DNA from 2 places in the Sphingobacterium sp. UME9 genome. Region 1 is predicted to be linked to the other one. Evidence: riboswitches for the same ligand, from Rfam matches in the RefSeq annotation. Region 1 holds a riboswitch; the other holds the start of a gene.
The links. A riboswitch is a leader RNA that binds a small molecule or an ion and turns the genes downstream of it on or off. The one in region 1 is predicted to bind thiamine pyrophosphate.

Region 2: linked by a shared signal. The riboswitch ahead of thiM (hydroxyethylthiazole kinase) and the one ahead of A9970_RS19840 (TonB-dependent receptor domain-containing protein) in region 1 are both predicted to bind thiamine pyrophosphate.

Annotation. Positions count from the first base shown of each region.
Region 1 covers NZ_LZZP01000013.1:186,465-194,606, reverse strand. Annotated here, with positions in the region: gene A9970_RS19855 (lipopolysaccharide biosynthesis protein) at 1-361, opposite strand, end outside; gene A9970_RS19850 (acylphosphatase) at 406-687, opposite strand; gene A9970_RS19845 (amidohydrolase family protein) at 806-1,981, opposite strand; TPP riboswitch at 2,210-2,335, shown strand; gene A9970_RS19840 (TonB-dependent receptor domain-containing protein) at 2,390-4,825, shown strand; gene dtd (D-aminoacyl-tRNA deacylase) at 4,966-5,424, shown strand; gene A9970_RS19830 (nucleotide pyrophosphohydrolase) at 5,441-5,767, shown strand; gene ggt (gamma-glutamyltransferase) at 5,830-7,530, shown strand; gene A9970_RS19820 (hypothetical protein) at 7,587-7,961, shown strand; gene groL (chaperonin GroEL) at 8,022-8,142, opposite strand, start outside.
Region 2 covers NZ_LZZP01000013.1:1,177,633-1,185,774, reverse strand. Annotated here, with positions in the region: gene A9970_RS24000 (dienelactone hydrolase family protein) at 1-659, shown strand, start outside; gene A9970_RS23995 (hypothetical protein) at 693-1,943, shown strand; gene A9970_RS23990 (VanW family protein) at 2,069-2,911, shown strand; TPP riboswitch at 2,975-3,067, shown strand; gene thiM (hydroxyethylthiazole kinase) at 3,150-3,953, shown strand; gene thiE (thiamine phosphate synthase) at 3,943-4,575, shown strand; gene thiD (bifunctional hydroxymethylpyrimidine kinase/phosphomethylpyrimidine kinase) at 4,572-5,411, shown strand; gene tenA (thiaminase II) at 5,398-6,054, shown strand; gene A9970_RS23965 (GIN domain-containing protein) at 6,295-7,038, shown strand; gene A9970_RS23960 (DUF1572 family protein) at 7,329-7,907, shown strand; gene A9970_RS23955 (AraC family transcriptional regulator) at 8,057-8,142, shown strand, end outside.

The sequences.
Region 1 (8,142 bases):
CCAATATGAGGGCGAAATACTTCACATAGCTCTCGTAATCGGCATTGTAAGTTCCCTTATTCAACCAGCTACCAATAGTGCCAGCAAAGACTATGGCCGTAATAAAAAATAATGCTGCCAAAGAGGCAATGACGATAAAACTGTTATTGAAAACCTGCTTTTTATCCTTTTCTTCGACTTTTTGGAGAAACCTAAAAAAAGTTGTTTCCATTCCAAATGCCAAAACGGCATTGATCATGGATGCCCAGGCGTACATATTAGTAAATATTCCGTAGGACGCAGGTGGATATTTGAGGACATACAATGGCGTCATGACGAAATACAGCATACGGGCTATAATCGTACTCAGGCCATAGATCATGGTCTGTCCGGCGAATTTTTTAAGTACTGACAAGGCGAAACGGCTTAAGATTGAACTCTTTTAACTACTTCAAAATTGGAAAAGCCCTTCATTTCGCCTTCCTTTACCTCAACACTTTCAACGATTGCACCCTCGGGTCCTTCTTGGCAGAACTCCAACAGTGAATCTAGTGCAAAATCGTCGCCCTCGCCCTCTATATAGACAGAACCATCTTTTAAATTGACAACAAAGCCTCTAACACCGACTTGATCTGCAACCGCCTTGGTTGTCAATCTAAAAAAGACCCCTTGTACTTTACCTCTTATTGAAATATTCAAATGTTTCATCTGTAACTTATTTTTTCTTCCATCGGTCAGATGGAACTTACCATGACTATAGTTTCGTTATTATAGTCATGGACGGTTCAATAAGAGCAAAAGTACAGAAGTTTTGGGGAATTAAATACTACGCTAAACGTTTTACCTTAACATCTTCATTTAGGCGCATGTGTTCCATACCTTGCAACAACACAATCCCAGGTTTTTTACCCACTTCAAGTGAGCCAAATTCATTCTCAATGTTCAACGCGATAGCACCATTGATTGTAGCCCATTGAATAGTCTGCAAGAAATCGAGATCCTCAAAGTGCGCATGCAATACCTTTAGCTCCTCCAAAATGGACAATGTATCGTTTGAAGCTAAACTGTCCGTTCCGATTACTAAACGCTGTCCGGCATTCATAAAATTCTGAACCTTTGGTAATGTTCCCTCAATATAAAGGTTGGCTTTTGGACAGAGACACCACATCACATCACGATCCATACGCTCTACAAAATCCAAATCTTTAAGAGAGGTATAGGTGTTATGAACCAACAATAATTTATTTGGATAAGGCAAATAAGGAAGATAAGACTGAATCGAATTTCTTGCCTGCGCCTTAATCGCATCAGCATTTTTTCCTATACTTTTATAAAAGTCCAAGAACTCACCCATTTTATAACGGAACAGTTTATTCTCCTCTTCACTTTCTTGATTGTGAATACTGATAATATTTGTTTCCGGAACCATCTTCTTGAATTTCTTAAAAAGGACCTTCGAACAAGAATAGGGAGCGTGCGGAGTAATGGATACATGCCCATTCCTAAACTCTTGGGTCAACGATTTAGCCTCCTTTAACTTAAAGTCAGCTTCTTCAGGTTCAATTCCGAGCACCTCCACAAATGTGTGATATAATATCTGTGAATCTTCCTTCAATTTTGAAGAATTATCAGTGTTGGCGTGATCTCCGACTGCGACAATACCATTTTCGTACATATCTCGATCGGCTTTGGCCATAGCGTCATCTATTTTTTTCATCGATGCCGACCGCGTTGTCATCACCTTACTGAGAAAGCTCGGAAGCCCCGTACCTTTAGGAACAATACCTTTCATATGCGACAATTCAATGTGGCAATGTGCATTGATAAAACCTGGAATTATCACTCCTTCATATCTCTCAACCTTCGTTTTATCTGAAGGTGTAAATGAAGTTGGGTCATAGATACCTTGAATTACCCCCTCCTCATCTACCGAAACAATACCGTCTTTTATTGGCATTGAAGTAATCGGCAGAATATAATTAGCGCTTAAATATTTTAACATTTTATCTCCTCACTATCAATTTAGTAACTAAAATTTTTTGACCTGTATGAATACATACCTCTAGTAGAAAAATTCATGCCAAGGTACCTAAAAAGAACAATAAATACCAAAAACAACAATTTGCACAAATTTTTAACCAAAAAGAAATAATACCGCAAATCCACTCTTTTCCATTTGTCATAAATTACTTCTTTATACTTCATTTCAATTTTAAATTTATATATTCGCAGCATCGAATAGGGGTGCCTTGTTTTGTCAGGAACACAAATAAAGGCTGAGATTATACCCAACAGATTAAATTCTGTACACCTGATCCAGATAATGCTGGCGTAGGGAGAGGTTAGTTAAATAGTGCGGTCATAGTAACCCCTTGCTATGATTTGTTTAACTCAAACAAAATACATTACCATGATCAAATTTTTGATTTGTAGCTCCTTAGCTACTATTTCAAGCCAAATTGCCATTGCGCAACAAAATCTGACAATTAAAGCTGTAGACAATACCAATCAGACCCCCTTACAGTATGTTTCCATATCCATAGATGGACAAGCATCCTTCGCTGGCCAATCGGACAAAAATGGACTGATTAAACTATATCGTATCAATACAGGTAAGCACCAGATCCAGGTATCTTCTCTTGGATATAAAACATGGAGCCAAAATGTGGATGTTAAAGACAATTTGGAGCTTACGGTAGCGTTAGAACCTAGTACAATTCAAATGGAAGAGGTGCTTGTTCAATCTACCCGTGCCAAAAGAAATGCTCCTACAACCTTTAAAAACATCTCCAAAGAAGAAATAACGCGTAATAACCTCGGCCAGGATATTCCATTCCTTTTAAATCAGACTCCATCCGTGCAGGTCAATTCCGATGCCGGTGCAGGCATAGGTTATACCGGAATGACAATCAGGGGATCGGATAATCAACGAATCAACGTAACATTAAATGGAATCCCTTTAAATGATGCGGAGAGCATGGGTTCATTTTTTGTAAACCTTCCCGACTTTGCCTCTTCTACCGAGAGCATCCAAGTTCAGCGTGGTATTGGGACTTCGACGAATGGTGCCGGATCATTTGGAGCCTCATTAAATATTCAGTCCAATACGTTAGTCGAAACCCCTTACGCAGAGCTCAACAATTCATTTGGCTCCTACAATACCTGGAAAAATACAGTCAAGGTAGGTACCGGGCTAATTAACGACAAATTTGCCTTCAATGCCAGATTATCTCGAATCAGTAGCGATGGTTATATCGAAAGAGGTAGTTCAGACTTACAGTCTTTTTATGTGGACGGAGGTTATTATGGCAAGAAACATATTTTAAAAGGAATTGTATTCTGGGGAAAAGAAAAGACATATCAAGCCTGGAATGGCGTTCCCGAACCATTGATTACTGGCGATCGATCACGCATGGATGACTATGCAGATAATGCACTCGAAATCTCGGGCGCAGAGAAAGATCGTTTCATGAACGCCGGCCGGAATTATAATCTATATACGTATCAAAATCAAACAGATAATTATACGCAGAAACATCATCAACTTCATTATACCAATATCCTGAACGACAAATTGACGCTCAATACAGCCCTACACTATACAAGAGGTTATGGTTACTATGAAGAAATGAGACCCGGAGATAAACTAAGTAAATACGGTTTGCCTAACGTCATCATTGGTAAAGATACCATACAAAAAACAGATCTCGTCCGCAGGAGATGGCTTGATAATTATTTTTATGGCATGACCTATGCACTAAATTACAGACCGAATGATCAGCTTGAAATTACTTGGGGTGGAGCTTATAATCAATACAAAGGAAAACATTATGGCCAGGTGATTTGGGCACAATATGCATCAACAGGTTTTCTTGACGATAAATATTACTTCGGGAAATCACAAAAAAATGATTTCAGTAATTTCTTAAAGGTCGATTATAAACTAGATAAGTGGATATTAATGGCCGATATTCAATATCGGAATGTAGATTACCACATGTATGGTGATGATGATAAGGTGAAAAATTATAATTATCATCCTAAGTTTAATTTCTTAAACCCTAAAGCTGGTGCAACTTATTTGCTAAATGACCATTCAAATGTATACGCTTCTTATGCCTTTGCACAAAAAGAACCTGTTCGCAAGGATTTTATAGAGAAAAATAGCGCCTTACCCGATCCGACCCCGGAGAAAATGCAGGACATCGAATTTGGCTATCGCTTTACAAATGAAAAATTCAACATCGGATTGAATGGGTATGGCATGTTTTACAAGGATCAGTTGATCCCAACAGGTGAAATCAGTGATACTGGCTCTCCAATTCGACAAAATGTCAAAGATAGCTATAGAATGGGGCTTGAATTCGATGGATCATGGAACATCAACAAGCAGTTCAACTGGAAAGCAACAGCTAGTTTCAGCCAAAATAAAATTAAAGACTTTGAAGAGGTAATCGGTGATACAAGGATATTTTATTCGAAAACAGACATTGCTTTATCTCCGGGAACGATTTTGTCAAGTAATTTTTCTTATAGTCCGATAACATCACTTACATTCTCTCTTCTATCCAAATTTGTAGGAAGACAATATCTAGATAATTCATCTGCGAAAGAGAGAAGCATTTCCTCTTATTTTGTCAACAATCTGTTAGCAAACTATAGCTTTACAGCATTAGGTATCAAAAACATCAGTGCAACTTTACAGGTCAACAACATCTTCAACGAAAAGTACGAAGCCAATGGCTACACCTTTGGTTGGATGGAAGGTGATACACGAAAATATTATAATTTCTATTTCCCACAAGCACCAACAAATTTCCTATTGGGCTTGAATTTCAAATTTTAGAAACAATTTATTTAAATAAAAAAACGTCTCTTTTTTCCTGAGGAAGCAAGAGACGTTTTTTATTTAATATCGTGGATAAATTGCACATTACATCGTGTTTAACAATCGGAATTTTTACCTTTGGTTTTATACTTTTCATTATGCGCGCAGTTATACAACGAGTGAAAAACGCCTCTTGTACGGTAGATAATCAGATTACAGGCCAGATCCAGAAGGGTTTAATGATTTTATTAGGAGTTGAAGAAGCAGACACAACAGAAGATCTTAAATGGTTAGGACAGAAATTCATCAACTTACGCATCTTCGAGGATGAACAGTGCTTGATGAATAAATCGATACAGGATATAGACGGAAATATCTTACTCATCTCACAATTCACCCTCTTTGCTCAAACAAAAAAAGGAAACAGACCTTCTTTTATCAGAGCAGCAAAACCGGATAAAGCCAAACCAATGTATGAAGAGATGGCTTTATTGTTAAGTCAATTGCTCCAAAAAGAGGTTCAACTTGGCGTATTCGGAGCAGATATGAAAATCGACCTACTGAATGATGGTCCAGTTACCATCGTCATGGATACAAAAGATAAGGACAACTTTTAATTTTTTATTGAAAAAGATGACAATTAAAGAAGCACAAGAGATTATTGACAAATGGATCAATAGTACCGGAGTACGTTATTTCAACGAACTGACAAACACCGCCATACTCATGGAAGAAGTCGGTGAGGTTGCCCGAATAATGGCTCGGAAATACGGAGAGCAATCTTTCAAAAAATCAGACAAAGAAGTCAATTTAGCAGATGAAATGGCCGATGTATTATTCGTTTTGATGTGTCTTGCCAATCAAACGGGAATTGATCTAACAGAAGCTCTGGAACAAAATCTTCAAAAGAAATCAATTCGGGATGCCGACCGCCATAAAAACAACGAAAAACTTAAATAATTGGAGATCGTATTGTTTGTACAACTCTTTGAGATAATATTTAAAGTTTTAAATCGAATACGATGTATAAATTCATAACCTATTCGCTCATAGCGAGCATATGTCTTGCCTCTTGTGCGACAAAACAACAGCTAAATTCTAAGGTCGAGCAGGCCAGTACTTTTAATAAGGCTGCCGTAGTCACAGCGCATCCTTTGGCTTCAGAAGTCGGCGTAAAGATTTTAAAACAAGGTGGGAATGCAATAGATGCTGCAGTTGCCGTGCAATTTGCTCTTGCAGTTGTTTATCCAAATGCAGGAAATATTGGTGGTGGTGGCTTTATGCTCTACCGCGATCATCGGGGTAATTTAGATGCCCTAGATTTTCGTGAGAAAGCTCCTCAAAAAGCATCCCGGGATATGTATCTCGATGCCCAAGGTAATGTTATCCCTGAGTTGAGCCTTTATAGTCAATTGGCCTCAGGCATCCCTGGGTCTGTTGCCGGTATGTGGGAAGCACACAGAAAGTATGGCAAGTTGCAATGGAAAGATCTCGTACTCCCAGCAATACAGCTAGCCAGAACAGGTTTTAAAATCAGTCAACGACAAGCCAATGAGTTTGAAAGCCATAAAGATCGTTTTGTCAAGCTGAATCCCTCTGGTGCTGCAATTATCAAAACCACAGCTTGGAAAACAGGTGACCTATTTATCCAGGAGGAGCTAGCGAAAACGCTGGAAAGAATCGCAATAGAAGGGCGAGACGGCTTCTATAAAGGTAAAACGGCCGACTTAATTGTTGCCGAAATGGGCAAGGGGAAAGGCATTATTAACCATCAAGATCTACTGGATTATCAGGCACTTTGGCGTATCCCAATTTCCACAAATTATAGGGGCCACAAAGTTATTTCCATGCCGCCGCCTTCGAGTGGGGGAACATCTCTTTTGGCCCTGCTCAAATCAGTCGAACAGTTTCCACTTCAACGCTGGGGCTTTCAAACCGATTCAACCATTCGTGTCATGGTCGAAGCTGAACGTTATGTATATGCCAATCGGGCCAAATATTTAGGAGATCCTGATTTTATTAGGGTACCCGTCCAACAGCTTATTGACTCCAGCTCAAATGCACATAAACTCAATTCATTCAATTTCCGTAAAGCGACATTAAGCAAAGATGTCAATGCAGATGTCATTCCTGGCTATGAAAGTGAACAAACGACACATTTCAATATCGTAGACGAGCAAGGGAATGCAGTATCCATTACAACAACACTCAATGATTCTTATGGCTCGGGAGTATTTGTGGCCAGCGCAGGTTTTCTCCTAAACAATGAAATGGATGATTTCTCTGTGAAAACCGGTGTCCCAAACATGTATGGGCTTACAGGAGAAAAAGCGAACGAGATTCAGCCCGGCAAAAGAATGCTCAGCTCAATGACACCAACTATTGTAGAAAAAGATGGCAAACTATTCATGGTTGTGGGAACCCCGGGGGGATCAACCATCATTACCTCTGTTTTTCAGACTATCCTCAACGTTATTGACTTCCGACAAAATGCACAATCGGCTGTGAGCCTGCCAAGATTTCATCATCAATGGCTTCCTGATCGCATTGATGTCGAAAATAACGCTATCAATGCCAATTTACGTGGCCAATTAACAAAAGATGGCTATACGATAAATCCGAGAGGGGCAATCGGCCGTGTGGAGAATATACTTGTCTTACCAAATGGTAAATTACAGACAGGAGCCGATCCACGTGGAGACGATACAGCGAAAGGCTATTAGATTAAAAATGATTAAACTATTTGATGCAATCCCTATCTTACAAGAAATAACATATTATGATTCAAAGGAACTACAACAGGATTTTCAGAGCAACATTAGCGACCATATTTACGTTAATTTTATTTTCAAACTGCAAAATACTTCAAGGGCCTGATCTTACAAAGATACAAGTTGGTATGACCAAAGCACAAGTTATTCAAAAACTTGGAAAACCAGATGCTATTGTGGCTGCTAAGAAGTATCAGGAAGGCATCTTAGAAATATACGAATATAATACTCCTCAACTTGAAAATCCAGTAGATTCAGCCTCAGGATTGCGTCAATATTGGTTACATTTTTTTAATGACGAGCTGCAGGAATGGGGTACTAAACGTAATTATTCACCTCGAGAATACGATCATTATTACGAGAAATATAGAAGGCGTCATTAAGTACAAGGCATAAAAAAACCTGTTATCTAAGATAACAGGTTTTTTTTATAAGGATGAATCTTACATCATTCCACCCATACCGCCACCCATTGGAGGAGCACCAGCACCTACAGGGTTTTCTTCAGCTTCGTCAGCTAATACACACTCCGTAGTCAATAACATTGAAGCAACTGAAGCTGCA
Region 2 (8,142 bases), 990 kb from region 1:
ATGGTGAACAAAAACTCAACGGCATGGTAACCGCCAATAGGGCAAAAAAAGGCCCTGCTGTCTTAATTCTTCCGGCATGGAAGGGAATTGACAACGAAGCGAAACAAGCTGCATTGCTTCTTGAAAAAGAAGGTTACATCGCTTTCATTGCCGACATCTACGGTGAAGGAAATATTCCCTCGGACAACACCGCAGCTTCGAAAATTGCCGGCCACTACAAGACAGACTATAAAGCTTATCAGCATCGCATAATGCTCGCATTGGAACAACTGAAAAAAGAGGGCGCTGATCCGACGAAAATTGCTATCATCGGCTATTGTTTTGGAGGTTCAGGAGCATTAGAAGCGGCGAGAGCCGGCTTCCCCGTCAATGCAGTGATCAGTATCCATGGAGGCCTATCCAAAGCTGCCGACAGACCCAATGGTTCGATCAAAACAAAAGTACTCGTTGAGCACCCAGCAGCCGATAAAAGTGTATCAAAAGAAGATTACGATGGGTTGGTCAAGGAATTAAATGAAGGAAAAGCAGACTGGCAAATAATCACTTACGCAAATTCTGGACACACATTTACGAATCCCGAGTCACCCGAATATAACCCCGTAATGGCTAAACGTGCCTGGGAGCACACCTTATTATTTTTGAAAGAAGTATTAAATTAAATAGCAAAGTCAACAACAGCAATATCGACCCAAATGAATTATAACGTGAAACTGCACATTTATCCGATTATCGTTCAGTTGTTAATATTGCTGTTGTATAGTCCCATCGCCATATCACAAACAGTAAAATCGCTAACCATAGCTAGTCCTTCGCAAGCAATATTGTTTGTCACCAATGAGTCCGATAAATCGACCGATTTTATCATGCGTCTACACGAAAAAAATGCTGCTGAGATTTTCAAACAGGTACCTTTTAGCACAACAAAGTTATTGGTCACAAAAACTGATGCAAAAAAACTTACATTCATCGTTAAAAATCACCAGTGGACCATCGACGTATTGTCATTGAAGCAACGTCATGCCATGATCTTGTTTGATGGATTAGCAAAACCCAAGATCATATACGATAGTAATACCTATCTGGCAGCAGCCAAACCGATATTAAACACCAGCACACCAATTGCGTCAAAGAAAGCTTCGGCACAATATAATGCCTCACATTTCTTTGACTCAATCGCACAAGTTCAATTTATTCCATCCGGGCAATATGCAGCGGCTGTTATCGCAAATCCCGCTCTTCCTCTTTATTACAGTCAGCGTAAGAATATATGTGACGGCACTTATGTAATGCAGCAGTTTTCGGACGAAAATGAGGTGCAATCCGGTGCAATTATGACGACTGTATATGAAGAAGGCAAAGAGATCACATCGAACAATCTTTCCGGGGGAAATAATTATTACAACAAAAGATGCTATAATCAATTCGGACTTATCGACTCCATACAGTACCTTCGAAATAGTAAGTGGAGCAGCAGTACAATTTACCGGTATCTCCCAAATGCCATTGTTTCCTACGATCCTACATTTGAATCGGCGATGATTTATCACTTGAACAGTAAACTCCAGGTTATAAAAAGTGAATCCATTCATTTTGTATATCAACGGAGAGACTGGACCATTTACAGTTATGATCAACAGAATCGAATTACTGAAGAGATTTCGGGCAGAAATGATCAAAGAGAAAGTCGCGTCCGCTATCAGTATGATAGTCCGGAAACAAGTGACTACTCACTACGCCAAACCTTCGATCAAAGCGATCGACTGACAGCCGAAATCAAGCGATCGTACCGAGCCAACGAAACGATTGATGAGTTTTATTATGAGGGTGTATTACAACAAAAATCTATTGTAAAAGATCTCGGAAACTGTACCTACGAAAGCTTGATATATAACAAGGAGGGAAAGTTAACAGCAAAATACATACAGGCAAAGAAAACCAACTAAACGAACTGAAAAACTGCACTAAGCTCAGACAATAAGATTCTTGATTTTGATAAAAAAATATTCGACGAAATTCGGCAAAAAACACATTTCTGCACTAATTTTGATAGCGATACATAAACGTCAAATTGAGAAAAAGAAAACTGATCAGTCAACACCATCCCATACTCTATTTTATTGCAGTATGGGCGAGAAGAGTGCAGCGCAAAGCCGTTTGGCTATTTGATAATAAGAAATACAGCACAGCTAAATCAGCTGAAAAACTTCCCTTTCGTATTAAAAAGCATCAGTCTGTCTTATTAAAAAAATTGGGCGAAAATAATATGCAACTGCAGATCAACAAAGTTACCAACCTGAAAATTGCAGCAGCACAGATTAATAGCATTCTGATCAGACCGAAGGAAACCTTTTCATTTTGTAAACTCGTTGGACTACCCACTGTAAAAAAAGGATATCTGCCCGGCATGGAGTTATCCTTTGGTGAAGCAAGAGCGGGTATTGGCGGTGGAATCTGTCAAATATCCAACCTCATCCATTGGCTTGTTATCCATAGTCCACTCACCGTCAATGAACGTTATCACCACTCTTTTGACCCTTTTCCTGACGATGGCCGTGTTTTGCCATTCGGTAGTGGAGCTACCGTCTTTTATAACTATCGTGATTATCAATTCACCAACAACACGCCTTACACCTTTCAAATAAATCTCTGGTTCACAGACAAATGTTTAGAAGGTGAATTGAGGATCGATCAAGAACTGGATTTTGCGTATCATGTCTTTGAAAAAGAACATCAATTTCTTAAAATAGACAATCAGTTCTTTCGTAAAAATGAGATTTGGCGCGAGAAGTTTTTAAAGTTTCAGGGTGGAAAAGTTTTAGAGACAGAGCTCTTGACCAAAAATTTTGCCCGCGTCACCTATGTTCCTACTGCGTATATTGAAATTAGTGCCGATCAAAATACGGCCGATTAATTCAACAAGCTAAGTGATCGAAAAATGACTGATATGAAAAGTCCTCTTTTTTGTTTAAGTTTGGTCTGGCTTTGGGGGTATTCTGTATAGAATTGAGATAGTCCCTTTGAACCTGATTCGGTTTATACCGGCGTAGGGAAAAGCAAAAATCCACTGTACAGCATACTCCTTTACTGCACAGGCTATCGCTCTTCTTCCCTCCAAGGCCACAAAGTACATCTTAGCATATGTAAAAAGAATGGAAGATTCAATTATCAATTTATTAGAGCAGCTGAGGGTTGAAAAACCCCTTGTACACAACATCACAAACCTAGTCGTGATGAACAATACTGCCAACGCACTTTTAGCCTTAGGAGCGTCCCCTGTGATGGTACACAGTCCATTAGAAGTACGCGAGGTTGTCGATATTGCACAAGCTCTTGTCATTAATATCGGCACCTTGAGTGAAGAAACAGCCGAAGCTATGCTGGTTGCTACCGAACATGCCAATACCATTGGACGGCCATGGGTACTTGATCCTGTTGGTGCTGGAATATCAGCATTCCGCAATGATTTATTATCCAATCTACTGGATCTCAAACCAACGGTTATTCGTGGAAATGCATCAGAAATCATGACGCTATACAACTTCAACCAACCGAACACAAAAGGAGTCGACAGCACGACAGCAAGTAAAGATGCCCTCCGATTTGGCCAATTATTACAAGAGCAAACCGGCTCCATTATCTGTATTTCTGGAGAAGTAGACTATATCCTTTCACAGCAATACCGGGTTGAAGTTTTTAATGGCAACCCTTTAATGACACAGGTAACTGGACTTGGCTGTAGCGCTACTGCGCTTATTGGTGCATTTCTAGGTGTTACAGACCAATATTTTGAAGCAGCTGTTGCCGGTGTGTCCATTTTGAGCTTGGCGGGAGAACTCGCTGCCCAAACAGCAGCTGGCCCGGGTACCCTGCAATTGAATCTCTATGATGAACTCTATCAGCTCAATGCAGAACGTCTAAAATCAAAGCTCAAGATCAAACGCTATGCGCATTAATCCGCTTTTCCCCTACCCTTTATATTTGGTGATTTCTGAGCGAGACTGTTATCCTCAAAATTGGCTCAGTGTCGCGGAAGAGGCCATTATTGGTGGAGTCGATCTTATACAACTGCGCGAAAAAGCTGACGATCCGGCTACATTTTTGGATAAAGCCTTGCGCTTGAAAAAACTGACCGATCATTATGGTATTCCGCTCGTGATCAATGATGTTGTAGCAATCGCTGCCCAAATCGAGGCATGGGGAGTACATGTGGGTCAAAATGATTTCCAGCCGCTCGCTATTCGTGAAAAATATGGCGATAAATTAACTATTGGCTGGTCAATAGAAGACATGCAACAACTGGAAAGTCAACAAATGTACGCCGTTGACCACCTTGGTGTAAGTCCCATTTTTTCAACGAAAACAAAGGTGGATACGGTTACTGAATGGGGAATTGCGGGTTTAAAACAACTTCGGAGTAGGACGGAAAAACCATTGATCGCAATCGGAAGGATGAACTTACAAACTGCAGAAGAGACCTGGAATGCAGGTGCAGACTCCATTGCAGTCGTTTCGGCCATATGCCAAAGTCAAGATCCCAGAGCTGCCAGTGCACAACTAAAAGAACTATTAAAATGACAAAAGATAAAAAATACCGCGTCCACACTGTACTCAGCATTGCAGGTTTCGACGGTAGTGGTGGTGCAGGTATACAAGCAGACACCAAAACGATATCTGCATTAGGATGTTATGCCATGAATGCCTTAACTGCCCTACCCGTACAGAATACACAAGGTGTAAGAAATATTTATGAAATTCCTACGAACGCTGTCCGAGACCAATTAGATGCTATTTTTGACGACATCTATCCCGATGCAATCAAAATAGGGATGGTACACAACATTGAACTTGTGGAGCTTATTAGCGCCTATTTAAAAGAATATAAAGGACCTATCGTATTTGATCCAGTCATGGTATCGACCAGCGGGCACAAGCTCATTCACGATGATACAATTCAGGCCTGCATAGAACTTCTTTTTCCTTTAGCAACGCTGATTACACCAAATTTAGATGAGGTAAGTGTTTTAGTAGACGAAGTTATTGACAATGTCGAGAAAATGGAAAAAGCGGGAAATAGCTTGTTGGCCAAGGGGTGTCAATCCGTACTGATTAAAGGCGGGCATCTCCAAAGTCAAGAGTTAACATCCCTGTTGTTCCAGCAGAAGAATCCAACAATTGAATTCAAATCACAAAAAATTAACAGCAAAAATACACATGGCTCCGGTTGTTCGCTTTCTTCAGCAATTGCGAGCCATTTGGCACAAGGCGTTGGCCTCGTTAGCGCAGTAGACTTCGCATTGGCCTATATACACGCAGCAATAGCTGGTAGCAAAGACCTCGTCATTGGCAAAGGAAATGGGCCATTAAATCACTTCCACAATCCGATTAAACTTATTCAATATGAACTGGACTGATCATGCCTGGGATTCAATAACATCAATTTATTCAGATATACTTGCTATGCCGTTTATTGTTCAGCTTAGTAATGGCAGTCTTCCCCTGGATAAATTTCAATTTTACATGCAGCAGGATGCTTTCTATTTAGAAGAATTTGGCCGCGTCCTTGCTTTTATAGGTGCTAAAAGCACGGATAATCAACAAGCATTGGACTATTTCGAATTTGGTCGCAATGCGCTTCTTGTTGAACGGGCATTACACGAAAATTACTTTCGGGAATTTGGTTTAAGTCCTGCCGACAAGAGCAACAAAATCGAACCAACCTGCCATCATTATGTCCATTTTCTAAAAAGTGTAGCCGCTTTCGAGTGCGTTGAGGTCGCTATGGCGGCAACACTCCCCTGTTTTTGGATTTATAAGGAGGTCGGAGATCACATTGTATCGACAGCAAATACACAGGGAAATCCCTATTCCAAATGGATAGAAACCTATAGCGGTGAGGATTTTGCACAGGGCGTTATCAAGGCGAAAAACTACGTTGACAAAATTGCAGCAGAAACTACTGCAACAAAACGGGAGAAGATGCGACAAGTATTTATAACAGCTTCCCAATTAGAGTATCAATTCTGGTTAGCAGCCTACAAACGAAGGGTATGGTAAACAAACTATTGTCCGATACCGAACAGTTGATGTTCAAAAATGAGCATTAACGAAAATAGCACTCAGGAACAAAACTAGTGTTAATCAGTATTTTAAACGGATTTAAAGTTTTGGCACTACTATTATACTATAGGTGGCAGTTAACAATAGAGCCTGTGCATAAGCACATAAGAAACGATAAAAAGGGAAATTAAAATGAAACTTTCAGTAACAATAAATTTAAACTAATAACAGAAAATAATGAAAAGAATCTTAACCATTGCCTTTATTTCATTTTTATATGTAGCTCAGGCACAAGAACGCGAAACGCGCAAGATCACTGCTCCAGACGGCATTTCATCGGCAACTTCACTACGTGTGGATTACATTCATTCAAATCGAAATGAAGTTGTTGTTGAAGCAAACAACCCTGAACATTTATCCCTTATAGAAACGACCGTAAAAAACGGTACACTGTACGTACAGTATAAAAGAAATACGCAAATTAGAAATGCGAGAAACAATCGTGTAATTGTTTATTCAAGTAAGATACCAACACGTTTCTCAGCATCTTCTAGCAGTTCAATTCATACCGATGAAACTATTAAGGCCGATAAAATTTCTGTTGACGTATCTTCTTCAGCAAGCATATCTCTTAAAAAATTAATTGCGGATGATATAAGCCTTTCAACCAGTTCTTCGAGTAGTTTAACAACGGATGTGAGCAGTAAAAATTTGCAGGTATCTGCAAGTAGTTCGTCCAGCCAAGACATTTCGGGAAGTGCTTCAAATTTAAATTTGAACACCAACTCATCGGCATCGGTTGATATGAGCCGTTTCTCAACAACAAATGCCCAAATACAAGCGAATTCGTCTGCAAATGTAACGCTCAGCGTGAAAGAAAACTTACAGGGAAAGGTTTCTACATCTGCAAGAATTGCGTTAAAAAATCAACCAAAAAATGTCCAAGTTGACAAATCAACTAGCGGCAGAGTAGTACTATAATTTTTAGTGTGGTCTTTAATAAAGACTGTTTGTTTATGTTTAATGTTTAGTTAGCTTAAAGGTGATACATACCCCAGTATCACCTTTGCTTTTATCCCCCTTTTTGCTCACACTTCTCCTTCTCCTTCTCCTTCTAAATTTACACATTAATCACCTCAAAAAGCAGTATCTGGAAATTAGTGAGATCGATAGCAACACCAGATTTCTACTCAAAAAAAACTATTTTAGGTCTCGGTTTCACGACATTTTTTGTATATTAATATTCATATAAATGACAAACTTTCGGCGTAATGGATAATTTTTTAGCGACTTGTATAAAGCAATTTCAATATTATAAATCATTGGGTGATAAAACATTTACACAACTAAGCACTGAACAACTCTTTTGGCATCCAAATGATTCAAGCAATAGCATTGCATTAATTGTAAAACATTTAGGCGGAAATATGCTTTCCCGTTGGACGGATTTTCTCAGCACAGATGGTGAAAAAGAAAATAGGAACCGGGATCAGGAATTTGAGAACAGCTGGACAGATCGCGATGAGCTTATTACCTATTGGAATGCTGGATGGGCTTGTCTATTTCAAGCAATTGAATCTCTCGGAGAAGAAGATCTCGTTAAAATCATCTATATCCGTAATCAAGGACATACTGTCATGGAAGCGATCTTGCGGCAACTCGCACATTATCCTTACCACATCGGGCAGATTCTCTATATCGGAAAAATATGTTTGGATGATAAATGGTCCACCTTATCGATACCCAAAGGTCATTCAGCTTCCTATAATAAGGAGAAATTCAGCCACGAAAAACAGCAACAACATTTCACCTCCGAGTTTCTAAAAGGGAATCAGGAGAATATGTATTAAATAAGCTTTTACACTCCATTAGCACAGTAATTACTCGAATGAAAGCATTGGATTTTAACCTATTTTTCGCAAACTTTTAAGTATATTTGTCATACATACAACTATTCTTTTTTAGTTGATTTCATTGGTAAGTACATTGTTTTAAGACTATGAAAAATTCGATTAAGATCATTAACAATTACGAGTATAAAAAGTTATTTCTACCTGATGTTTCTGAGCACAATTTATTCAATGA